3 linked regions of the Thermococcus sibiricus MM 739 genome follow. The protein of the gene in region 3 binds, or shares a complex with, the protein of the main gene of each other region. Links are inferred from orthologs where the notes say so. Each region holds a gene or a part of one and is shown on either strand. Other genes may lie near its edges. The genes, in order: TSIB_RS06615, TSIB_RS02605 and rpsE.

Region 1 (3,967 bases), 920 kb from region 3 along the record:
GGCATGACTATTAAGACATCATACCCAAAGTAAGAACCCCAAGCAGCAAATGCTATTCCAGTGTTCCCGGTCGTGGCTATCGCTATGGTCATTCCTGGTTTCAATTTTCCCTGTTTTTCGGCCTCTTTTATCATGTAATAAGCCATTCTATCTTTTACACTACCAGTGGGATTCATAAATTCACACTTTGCCCAAATTTCAAACGGATAGTCTTTATCTATTTTGGAAAGCCTTACTATTGGTGTGTCTCCAATTAATTCTACACTACTATTAGCTAGCTTGCCTGCCATCTTTATCACCATTCAGACTAAAGATATCTCCAAATATTTTTACAATTTTTCCTTGAAGATAAAAGAAATTAAACGAAAAAATACTTAAATAATTTAAGAAAAAGTTCCAAAAAGGTGAACGAGCTAAATGACTTTCTCCACACACTCGGGAATAATTATCCAGAAATCGAAAACGTGATTACTCACGTGGTTTTGGGTAGTTGTGAACTATCCCACCCTTTCGGAAGGGGTCTTCCAGGAGGATAAAATTGATATTATCCAAAATAGCTGATTTAAAATTTTAGATTGTTAATTTCAGGATTAAAAAATGATAAAAATACTAATGAACAAGAAAATATAGATGATCTAGGAAGTGAAGAAAATGGGAAAATATAAACCACTTGATCCTCTGGAAGTGCCAAGGTTTGCAGGCATTAGGAGTTTTTGGCGCTTACCACACTTAAGCTAGATATGACCAGAAGCAATTAGGAGCCAATCACTTATATTAAGATCTCACAATCCAGTTTTAAATATAAGCCCCTTTGAATATTGCCCAGGAATTGATTATGGAGACATAAAAGTTATCTCTGGATTTATAGAGCATTCCTACGAAACAATTGAAAAGGAGTATCGCTCAATAATAGACAAGGAAGTAACCCAATAGCCTTGGGGGGTGATCATTTGGAAGAGGGTTTGTTTCTTACTGAGCATTCTATTCAAATTGGGAAAAGAGGTTCTACATACTCCAAAGATGAAATAGATAAAGCAAGAGAGCTTGGGTTTGAGATAGTAACTGCCGAAGAAATGTTCAAACTTGGAATTGACAAGGTAGCGCAGATGATTCAAGAGCGCGTAGGCTATGTTAAAGTCTTTGTAACGTTTGACATTGATTTTATTGACTCGGCATATGCTCCAGGAACAGGAACACCTGAAGTAGGTGGTCCTACTAGCAGAGAGGCACTAGAACTAATAAGAAAAGGACTAAAAGGATTAAATTTTGCAGGCTTTGATTTGGTGGAGGTTTATCCTCAATACGACCCAGGCTTTATTACTGCACTCTTGGCTGTAAACATTGTCTTTGAATTCATTTCATTAATTGCTTCGAACAAAAAGAATACATTAACACTGCAATCAAGCAGACCATTGAAAGTACTTGCCCTATGGGAAAAGATTTATAAGCAAATTTTTAAAATGCCCATAGGGTTAAGATCATCATGAGGTGAGAGTTATGGCTATCTGGCAAGGAAGATCACTAAAAAAACCTTCAGGTGGAAGAATCATATTCACAAGAAAGAAGAGAAAAAGAGAGCTTGGAAGAGAACCGGCACTAACTAGGGTAGTTGAAGAAAAGGAAGAAAGAAAAATCATAAGGACGTATGGAGGCAACAGAAAGGTTAGACTCGTCAAGACCATCTATGCAAATGTTTTCGAGAATGGAAAGGGTAAAAAAGCAAAAATAATCAGTGTAGTGGAAAATCCGGCTAACAGACAATACGTTAGGAGAAATATAGTCACAAAGGGCGCAATTGTCCAGACAGAGATTGGAAAGGCCTTAGTAACTTCAAGACCAGGTCAAGATGGCGTTGTAAATGCAGTCCTTCTAAAAGAAGAAAGCGCTTGATTTTTCTCTTTTTCTGCGAATTGCTTATATACTTCAGTGTTTATTTTATAATGAGGTGTAAGTAGTGGAATATTCACGGCTTGAAAAAATATTAGCAAGTTTGTTTGTTGCATTCCTTCTTTTAGCGAGCATAAATTTTCTGAGAGAGCTTGAAAATATCCCTCAAAGACCAGATTATACATACTACCAAGAAAAATATGGGATAACACCTCTTCTTGAAAATCAAAGTCGTCTAATGGAACTTGATAGGGAGCTTTATGAGGGATATAAAAAGGCTGAAAGTAATCTTACGGAAGCTGAGAGGGTTTATCTCTTCAAAAGGGAGGAATACAGAGTTGCACTTGAGAGTGGAAATGCAACAAAGGAGCTTGAACAGGAATATTTGAAAGCAAAAGAGGAATATGAAAAAGCTTATTTAAAATATCTTGGAGCAAAAAGCGCTTATGATGATGTTCACAATAAGCTACAGGAGCTGAGCTCACAAATTCAAGAGTTGATGCAAAAAGCGAATGAAGAATACACCCGAGCGTATCAAGTGTACAGACTCAAGGTTTTAATGCTTAAACTTGCATTTGTTCTGCCAATTTTTGTGATGTCACTACTCCTTCTCAGAAAGTACAAAAACATTTACACCTCATCGTTGATCGCATATTCAGCATTACTTCTCCTCTACCTGACAATCTCGGCAATATGGAACATAGTTCATATCATAGGTATTAGTCTATTTGGAGCTGTGGCAACACTTGCAGCCCTTTACTATCTCAGGAAGGAGTATTTCAAGCCTGAAAGAGTTTATAAAAGGAGAATTGCCCAAAACAAATGCTACAACTGTGGATTCCCAATAAAGGACGACTACCTTAACTGTCCTAATTGCGGAGCAAAGTTAAAAGAAAAGTGTGAGCATTGTGGAGCTCTTAAGCCTATTCACCTTCAGTTTTGCCCATACTGCGGGCAATAGCTTCCATTTCCGGTTTTATTATTTCTATTACCTTGCTCTTTAGTTCATCTATTCCAATCCCCTTTTCTGCTGCAATTCTCAGAGATTTAATCCCCCTTCTCTGTAAGAACTCTTCAACCTTTCTTATTTTGTCTTCACTAGCTATATCTGTCTTATTTAACACCACTATGAATGGAAAATCTCCAAACTCTTCATATATCTCTTCAAAAAGGTGCATTTGATCCTCTATAGGGTAACCACAGTACTCACTTGGATCAAAGATGTAGATAACTAACTTTCCAAGGTGCCTCAAGGCCAAAATCGCCTGTTTTTCAATTTCATTTCTCTCACTTATTGGCCTGTCCAGAAGACCTGGAGTGTCTATGACTTGGTATTTCAACCAATGTTCTTCGAATTGGCCTACATTTATCCCCTTTGTAGTGAAAGGATATGTGGCAACTTCCGGTTTAGCGTTTGTAAGCTTTCTCAAGAGTGTAGACTTACCCACGTTTGGATGGCCTGCAATAACTATCGTGGGAAGAGTAAGGTCAATTACTGGCATGTCCTTTAAGACGTCTCTGGCCTTGTTCAAATATTCAAGGTTATCATTTATGTCCTTCAAAATACTCGCTACCCTGCCGTAGAATTCCCTCCTTAATTTTGCAATCTCCTTTGGATCTCTTGAGTATCTTATTTTCTCTACGTATCTCTCCTCAAGACCTCTAATGGTTTTTATCGCCCAATTTATTGATGCTAAGGCCTTATGAAACATTCTTTTGTCCACGAGAGTATCAAGAAGCTCCTGGTAAAAAGGAGGAAGGGTCGAAACCCCGGGTGTTCTATCAAGAACTTTCCTAAGACTGTCCCTAGTAACATTTGAAACAGTCCTCACTCTAAGCTCTTCCCTTTGTCTCGCCTTACTGATTATGTTGCCCCTTGGGGTAAAAGCAGAAGCTGCTTTTTCAGCCCGCCTAAAAGCTTTATCAATGATCTCATCTGCCAAAAGGATAGTAGGCATTTTTTCAAATGGATTCCTCATTTTCTCTCACCTTTTCTCACTTTTCCTTTTTCTCGCCTTTAGTGGATTCCACGGTGGGTTTTTAAAGATGTTGATTAAAGAGAAATCTTCAGACAGCATAT
Region 2 (4,139 bases), 190 kb from region 3 along the record:
ATGGAAGTTACCCGACGAAGAGAGCATTATAAAATTCCTTTGTGATGAACACGACTTTAGCGAAGAAAGAGTAAAGAATGGCCTAGAAAGGCTCAAAAAGGTAACAAAAACTGGAAAACAATTCACGTTAGATACATGGTTCAAAAAATGATTTTTTCTCTTTAAAAATTTAAATGAAAAGACTAAATAGGAAGCTTTAATCCAAGCTTTTCAACCATTTCCTTATACCTATTTCTCACTGTTACCTCAGTTACCCTTGCTGCCTCTGCAACTTCTCTTTGAGTCCTTTTTTCTCCCTCTAAAAGTCCTGCAATATATAATGCAGCCGCAACTAACCCCGCAGGACTCTTTCCACTTGTAAGACCCATGTTATAAACTTGGTCTAAAAGCTCAATTGCCCTTCTTCTAGTTCTTTCACTAAGACCAAGCTCATCAGCAAACTTGTTCACATAATCTGTTGGTTTGACAAAAAGTTTCTTTGGAGTAAGATTGAGATTTCTCGCGATAAATCTAAAGCTCCTTCCAATCTCTTTTTTATCAACTTTAGCCATGTCAGCGATTTCGTCTAGAGTTCTGGGGATTTTTAGCAACCTGCAAGCAGCGTAAACGCAAGCTGCGATAACGCTCTCAATTGACCTTCCCCTTATAAGGCCTTTTTTAACGGCATCTCTATATAAACGGGCTGCTTCTTCTTCAACGTGTTTTGGGAGATTTAATCTCGCACCAAGTCTATCAAGCTCGCTTAAGGCAAACGCAAGATTTCTCTCCGCGGCGTCACTAACCCTAAGTCTGCTCTGCCATTTCCTAAGACGGTATATTTTTTCTCTCATTAACCCCTTAACATTCCTGTCATAGCCTATATCTGTTGAAAGACCTTTATCATGAAGCAAAATGCTTTCTGGTGCACCAGTTCTGGAGCGTTTTTCTCTTTGAGAAGCATCAAAAGCTCTCCATTCAGGGCCCATGTCAATTATATTCTCTTGAATTACAAATCCACAGTTTGCACAGATTATTTCACCCCTTTCCGGGTCGTAAACAAACTTATCGGAGCCGCAAACTGGGCAAACCCTATGCTTAGTCACAATTACACCCCCACGGTCAGTAGCCTTGTCAATCTATATATAAACCTCAAGTTTTTTCAAGCGTAATGATTGAATTCATTATCCATTTTACATGCTCTTTTTTAAAGGTAATCTTCTCAAGGACTTTGACATCTTCATTAACAATATTCACATAAATCCACAGGAATACTGGATCTTTTTCGCTCCCAACAACACGATTCCAGTAAAGAAGGTCAATGGTTCCATCACTACTTTTTCTAGCTGATAAAGGTTTCCAAATATCCAAACTCACTTCTCCCTTATCATTGAGTTTCTTGATTATCTCTCTAATTTTCACTTTTGTTTCACCACTTAATTCTAAACTCTTTTCTTGTTCTAGCATCAATTTGGGCTAAAATCCTTTTAAGCTTTTCATCTGTAATTCTTTCAGTTATCTGTCCAGCTTGGTAAAGTTGAACAAGTATTAACTCCACTTGTCTTGCAAGTTCTGGCCTAACCAGCTTAACCCTTGTCAATCTTTCCCTCGCCTCTGAAGTAAGAATTTGTTTCATTATGGCCTGTAATTGGGCCTCCAATTCCATCTCCTGTCTTATTTGTTCCTCTTCTGCTCTCTTTTGCTCAGCAAGTTTCTTTTGAAGCTCTAAAAGTTTTTTCCTCCTAATTTCCTCTATATCCTCAGCCATCCTATCACCCTCAACAAAAGTTATTTTAAAAGGTTATTGGAAAATACTGATTAAAGGCAAAAGATGAGAGAACATCAATACTTCTTAAGTTCTGGAATTGCCTCTTCAAGCTCTTTCTTGAGATCTGTGGCAGCTTTGTCAAGAAAGCTTCTCCCCTTTGGTGTGACTACCCTGCCCTCTCCGGGGATCTTTGTGATGAGTCCTGCAGCTTCCAGCTGTTGAAGGGCCTTTCTAACAATACTTCCACTCCCTTTGTAAAAGTGCTCAGGTGCATGACCCCTGTTTTTCCTTCCACCATACCATGTCCTTAATCTTTCAATACCAACTGGACCATCAACATAGACCTTCCTGAAAACTGAAGCAACTCTATAATACCACCAATCATCTTGGTCTGGTACTCTTTCTTTGTGCCTGCCAGTTTTAACGAATAATGTCCACTCAGGTGGTTTTATTTCAGGAAATTCCTTTAATTTTTGGGCTACCCTCTCAACGAGTAAATCACCAGGAACATCATAAACTGTCGCCATTTTCACTCCCTCCCTTTCTTAAACTTCTTTCTAAATTGAGCAATATCGAGCTTGACCTTTTTAACGGGTTTTTCTTCCCGTCTCTCTTTCGAGACTTCCTTAAGCTTAAGCTTCTTTAAATACTTTTCCCATCCCTCTCTGGGACGGAACAATATAAACCTTTTGCCCCTTACATCAATGAGCTCACTATCAGTAAGTTCTGCAACTTTTTCTGCTATGGATTCTCTATCCATATTTGTAGAGGTGAATGCCCCTTTTCTTATTTCTACCTTTAGTATACCATCTTTTTTTAGTTGGGTAGCAATTTCACTGATCACACTTTCTTCCAACCCCTTTCTTCCAACCCATGCTTTAGGTTCAATATCATAATATTTGGCCCTTATGGCTCTTCTCACCTTTCCGGGTAAGCGTTTCTCCATCTCTCTCACCTCTTTCCAAAGTCTCGCCCCACTTCGGACGTGAAGGTTTTTAGGAGAAGGGCTTTTTAAATTTTCCCTAATTGCTACACACCTTTGAGTAAAAATCCTTTTAAGTTTTAGTCTTTATTGATATAGTGGTGATTGCAATGAAAGTACTGTTTTTAACAGCAGATACATTTGAAGATTTGGAACTTTTTTACCCACTCTACAGGATGAAAGAAGAGGGGCATGAGGTTTATATTGCAAGCAATAAGAAGGGTACAATAGTAGGAAAACACAATTATTCCGTAAATGTTGATCTAGTCTTTGATGAAGTGAATCCAGATGAATTCGATGCTCTAGTTTTACCTGGAGGAAGAGCACCTGAAATTGTAAGAATATACCCCAAAGCAGTGGAAATAGCTAAAAAGATGTTTGAAGCTGGAAAACCCGTGGCAAGTATATGTCACGGCCCTCAGATCTTGATATCTGCAAGGGTTCTTAAAGGAAGAAAAGGAACATGTGTTGTAACGATAAAAGACGACCTTATAAACGCCGGAGCAGAGTACATTGATAAAGAAGTTGTTGTAGACGGAAACTGGGTAAGTTCAAGACATCCAGGAGATTTGTACGCTTGGATGAGAGAGTTTGTAAAACTTTTGAAGTGAGTTTTTTATTTTTTGATATTCGTTCTTGCTTCTTATCTAATGGAAGCAACCCTACAAAAATAAAACTAAAAGGGGATCACAAGATTGTTCTATCTCTCCCCTCTGTTGGTTTTACTTCAGATTTCTTTTTAATGAACATCTCCTCAATTCTCTTGTAATATTCCATAGTTTCCTCGCTTACACTTGGACCTACTTTCTTCATAGCTTCCTCAAAATCCCTCATTGTAACCTTAACTCTTTCCCTAATGTCACTTGCCCTCGTACCTGGTTTTATTATTCCTTCACTTATGGCTCTTCTCATGGTATTAAATGCGGCCTCTCTGACTACTGCTTCAATATCTGCCCCTGTATATCCCTCAGTCCTCTTTGCAAGCTCTTCTAAGTTAACATCTTTAGCTAGTGGAACGTTTCTCGTATGTACTTTGAATATTTCCAATCTTGCTTTTACATCTGGTGCTGGAACTAGGATTATCCTATCAAATCTTCCAGGCCTTAGTAATGCTGGATCTAGAATATCTGGTCTATTTGTAGCTGCAATAACAACCACACCACTATTCTCCTCAATACCATCCATTTCTGTGAGGAGTTGGTTGATAAGTCTGTCCGTAACTCGGTTGACATCACTCCCTCTTCTTGGGGCTATAGCATCAATCTCATCAATAAAGATTACTGTAGGAGCTGCTTGCCTTGCTTTTCTAAATATTTCCCTTATGTTTTTCTCACTCTCTCCCACCCACTTGCTGAGTACTTCTGGACCTCTAATACCAATGAAATTAGCTTCACTTTCAGTAGCAACGGCCTT
Region 3 (4,061 bases):
AGTTTGAAAGTAATCTTGGACCTCTGCTGGTATACCGAAAAGAGGAATCTCAGCCATGACAAAATATAATAATAATGCAACTCCAGTCCATGCAAATTTCTCTTTTAATGCTACATGTCTCTTTGGTCGATCAATTTCTGGAAATGCATGCTCCACTTTATAGATTAAATCCCTTGCTCCCATAGATTACACCTCAAAAATATTAATAATTAAAAATCAAGCAAGGAGGGCCTCTCCCCCAGCTTGAACAATTTTTTCTTCAGCTTTAGGAGAGAATGCCCTCGCTTTAATAACGAGAGGCTTAGTTATTTTTCCACTTCCAAGGACTTTATCTGCAAATTGAGTGGTGTCAACGACTATTTTTCCTTCTTCCTCGTAGGCAATGCCGAGTTGCATAAATTCATCTAAGTGCTCATCTATAAATCTGAGGTTAACTGCCATTACCTCATTTTGGGCCTCAACTGGTCTCTTAAATCCTCTCTTACCCAAGTGCTCTGGCATGTATTTGATGACCCAAGTCCACTTTGTCTTCTTCCTCTTTCCTGTTCCCGCCATTCCTTTACCGCCTTTGTGCCCACTGCCACGGTGTTTCTTCTTACAACCCCATCCATGAGTGTGGGAACCACGAAGTTTTCTCACTTTTCTTTTTCTCCTAATCATCTCGCACACCTCATAACATTCTCTCTATAAGCTCATTTATTGCTTCCCCTCTATAGCCTAAAGATCCGCCTTCTTTGAAACTCCTCTTCTTGTTTCTAAAGCCGCCCCTTGGTGGGTGCATTCTGAAAACTGGCTTGAGGCCCGGTAAGTCACTAAGTGTCATTTCCCCTGCAATCACTTTTTCTGCAAATTCTTTGATAGTCATTCCAAGTTTCTCCTGCACGTATTCTTCAGTCACACGTCTATTTCCTGAGAGTCTCCCTCTTCTCTCAATGAGTTTTGCTAGAGTTTCAGCGTTTATTTCACCCCAAGTTATGTAGTCTTTGACTCTCTGGATCATTCCATTATATGAAGGACTTTCATCAATTATCACAAGATGATTTACTTTATGGAGCCTAAGCATGGCCAAAGTATCCTTCACAGGTCTCTTTACGTTCACTCTACCTCTTACCCTAATCAATGCAAATTTTGACATCTTAGTTCACCTCACAGCTCAAAGTTCTGTGGCATCTCCTTACCCACAACTATACCATACCGTTCAGCCATTTCAGGCTTTACAGCGACACTGTTAGTGTTGTAGAGAGCCTCAAAAACTGCTTTTGCAAAGTTAACCGTAGTTCTTGTCTCCCCAAGGGTTTGAGACCAAGCATCTTTGACCCCTGCTAGAGTAAGTATCTTTTTACCAACGTCACCAATCACAAGTCCGAGTCCTCTTGGTCCTGGCATGAGTTTGACCTTCACACTACTGCTTTTACCTTCAACAGCAAACGGGATTGAATGAGGCCTTCTACATCTGCATTCCCATGAACCACATCCTCTTTTGATCTCAATTATGTTCATCTTAGCGTAATTTATTGCTTTCCTTATTGCTATTCCAACTTCCTTTCCGTGGCCAATGCCAAGTCCTACATATCCGTCTCTGTTACCAACGACTGCCAATACCCTAAATCTGACTCTTCTACCGCTATCTGTCATTCTCACTGTTAGGGCAATATCAATTACTTCTTGGTTCTCTCTTGAGTTAACCTCTGGAAGGAGCACATCAACTATTTCTGGCTCCTTTATTTGGTATCCTTTTCTGAAAATCTCATGAATGTCAGTGATCTGTCCTTCTTTAACTAGCATACCAAGTTTTGTTTTAGGTTGCCATTCCTCTAAAACTCTTTGAGCGTATTCCTTCCATTCTTGACTCATGCTCTCACCTTCTCAAATTTCTCAATGATTCTCGCTTTAACTTCTTCAAAGTGTTCAGGAAGCTTTTCAGGTTCAAGTCCCTTAACAAGATATCCCCCAAACTGCTTTTTGTAGTTCTCGTCATCTTCTTTGAGCATTTTTGCATACTCGGCTATGTGTTTCCCATTTATCCTCTCTTCTCCAGGGTAAATTTCTTCACTATGAGGAACATTAAGACCAGCGTCAACTGCTCCTTTAAGCACTGCAAATATGCTTGAACCCTTTGTTGGCGGATGAAGCCCTATATCAAGTATAGCCTCCTCTATACCCTTTTCAAGAGCTTTGTACCCAATTAGTAGTCCAAGGAGATAAGCACTTGGAGTGTTTCCACCATGTCCCTTCCACCCAAAGTCTCTCATAAGCTCTCTTGTATGAGCTGAGACAACTGTTTTATCTCCTTCTGGAGCGTAAAGGACTATTTGTGCAACATGATGGTTAAGTGTCTTCCTCACAACTAATCTAGGCTTGCCTGATTTAAGAAGTGCAAGCCTCTTGTGATAGTTAGTCTTACCTTCTCTCCTTCTTCTGAATGGAACCCTATATCTTGGTCCGTGAGCCATTTATATCACCTCTTTAATATCCCTCTCTCTTCCATGAACAAGTAAAGCTGGTGCTTGCTCTTAAACTGACCGCCTTTAGCCCTTATGTAAAGGCTGCGGTATATGTGTTCATCAATCTTTTTCTCAGCTTTGAGCTTTCTAAGCTCCTTTCTTAGCGCTCTGATCGTCATTATCCATCTCTCTTTTCTACCCATTCTGGCAGTTTTCTTACCTTTTCTATTTCCATGACCCCTGTGCCTGCCTTTTTTCTTTGCTTCTTGTCTAATTTTTGCTCTATATCTGCTTTGTCCTTTAAGGAGCTTTTTCTTGATCACGCCCTCATTTATCAATCTTCTAATATCTTCTCTAGTAATTGCGGATTTAACGTCTTCGATCCTCTCAGGGTCTATCCAAACCCTATTCTCGCCACATTTTAACAATTCAGCAGCAATTCTTCTCTGCATCTTAAGCATGATTCTCACCTCGCGTTGAGCACCTTAATACCTAATTCTCTAGCCCTCTCAATTATCATGATTCTCTTTTTCTTTCCGACAGTGGCTGCAATTCTAGCTGCTTGTCTTTTTGAGTCAATAAGCTCAAGATCCTTAACATTGTAAACAAGTACCTCCTCATACCCACTGGGGTGAAGTCCTCTAACAGCCTTTGGTGAGCTCCATCCAATACTTGGTGACCTTGCTTTGCCCTTTAGCTTAACTCTCATCTTACTATCTGTTCCTTTTGGTTTCCGCCACTTAGGATCATTTTTGAACTTTGGAAATCTCCACCATTCCTGTCTAAGGAACTTAGGTTTTTTTCTCTTGATTTTGGCCCTTATTTTCAACAGTCTCACTTTTTCATTCATTTCTCACACCTCAGAACTTTATAGACTTACCAGCTTTTTCTACAATGTAAATACCATCTTGGAATACTCTCCTATCTTTCCCAACCACCTTGGTTGCTTGCTCAATATTTGCTGCAGTTTGACCTACCTTTTCTTTATCTATACCCTCTACTAGGAGTTCTCCTCCCATGACTTTTACTGTAACCCCTGGGAGTATTTCAGCAATCCTCGGAGCTTTTTCACCAAGGAAGTTTTCAATGTATACTTTGTCACCTTGGACCTTTACTGTTATTGGGAAGTGGCTATAAACCACTTTTAGTCTGTAGGTAAACCCATCGGTGACTCCTTTAATCATGTTTGCTATATGGGCTCTGAATGTTCTTGCAATTGCTATGTCATTTCTCCTTGGGAAGCCCTTGTAGATAACAACTTTATTGTCCTCGGTAAAAAGTTTAAACCCTGGATAGCTAAGTTCACGATCAATTTCTCCTTTTGGTCCTTTCACTTTCACAAGGTTACCTTCTATTTCGACTGTGATTCCTTCTGGAATTTTAACTTCTTCCCTCACCCATGCATCAACTGGCATTTTTCTCACCTCAGTAGACATAGGCTATTAGTCTTCCACCAATGCCCTTTTCTAGGGCCTCCTTGTGAGTCATAACCCCTTGAGAGGTTGATACTACCAATATACCGAATTCAAACGCGGGTAGAAATCTTTTCTCCCATTTCTCGTATTCTTTAGCTTTTACTGAGAATCTTGGTTTTATTGCACCTGCTTTATTGACTTT

The links.
Region 1: rpsE (region 3) and TSIB_RS06615 share a complex: the UniProt entries of both Methanocaldococcus jannaschii proteins name them as parts of the 30S ribosomal subunit. The link is inferred for Thermococcus sibiricus MM 739 from one-to-one orthologs.
Region 2: rpsE (region 3) and TSIB_RS02605 share a complex: the UniProt entries of both Methanocaldococcus jannaschii proteins name them as parts of the 30S ribosomal subunit. The link is inferred for Thermococcus sibiricus MM 739 from one-to-one orthologs.

The regions. Positions count from the first base shown.
Region 1 is NC_012883.1:1,219,777-1,223,743, forward strand. Bases 385-3,193 are described here. They hold TSIB_RS06615 (30S ribosomal protein S8e), read left to right. Parts: upstream 385-1,497; coding sequence 1,498-1,890; downstream 1,891-3,193. Other genes in these bases: TSIB_RS10605 (arginase family protein), read left to right, coding at 951-1,487; TSIB_RS06620 (zinc ribbon domain-containing protein), read left to right, coding at 1,955-2,848; TSIB_RS06625 (NOG1 family protein), read right to left, coding at 2,811-3,193. Outside these bases: TSIB_RS06605 (PLP-dependent cysteine synthase family protein), read right to left, coding at 1-302; more of TSIB_RS06625, read right to left, coding at 3,194-3,866.
Region 2 is NC_012883.1:489,712-493,850, reverse strand. Bases 546-3,526 are described here. They hold TSIB_RS02605 (30S ribosomal protein S19e), read right to left. Parts: upstream 2,272-3,526; coding sequence 1,819-2,271; downstream 546-1,818. Other genes in these bases: TSIB_RS02590 (CDC48 family AAA ATPase), read right to left, coding at 3,414-3,526; pfpI (deglycase PfpI), read left to right, coding at 2,837-3,337; TSIB_RS02600 (YhbY family RNA-binding protein), read right to left, coding at 2,274-2,690; TSIB_RS02610 (DNA-binding protein), read right to left, coding at 1,406-1,744; TSIB_RS02615 (hypothetical protein), read right to left, coding at 1,129-1,398. In the rest of the region: fen (flap endonuclease-1), read left to right, coding at 1-151; more of TSIB_RS02620, read right to left, coding at 183-545; more of TSIB_RS02590, read right to left, coding at 3,527-4,139. UniProt on the Methanocaldococcus jannaschii protein: May be involved in maturation of the 30S ribosomal subunit.
Region 3 is NC_012883.1:299,420-303,480, reverse strand. What follows is about bases 1-2,903. They hold rpsE (30S ribosomal protein S5), read right to left. Parts: upstream 1,855-2,903; coding sequence 1,147-1,854; downstream 1-1,146. Other genes in these bases: TSIB_RS01495 (50S ribosomal protein L19e), read right to left, coding at 2,459-2,903; TSIB_RS01500 (50S ribosomal protein L18), read right to left, coding at 1,851-2,453; TSIB_RS01510 (50S ribosomal protein L30), read right to left, coding at 671-1,135; TSIB_RS01515 (uL15m family ribosomal protein), read right to left, coding at 217-660; secY (preprotein translocase subunit SecY), read right to left, coding at 1-183. Outside these bases: more of TSIB_RS01495, read right to left, coding at 2,904-2,905; TSIB_RS01490 (50S ribosomal protein L32e), read right to left, coding at 2,911-3,294; TSIB_RS01485 (50S ribosomal protein L6), read right to left, coding at 3,305-3,859; TSIB_RS01480 (30S ribosomal protein S8), read right to left, coding at 3,870-4,061. UniProt on the Methanocaldococcus jannaschii protein: With S4 and S12 plays an important role in translational accuracy.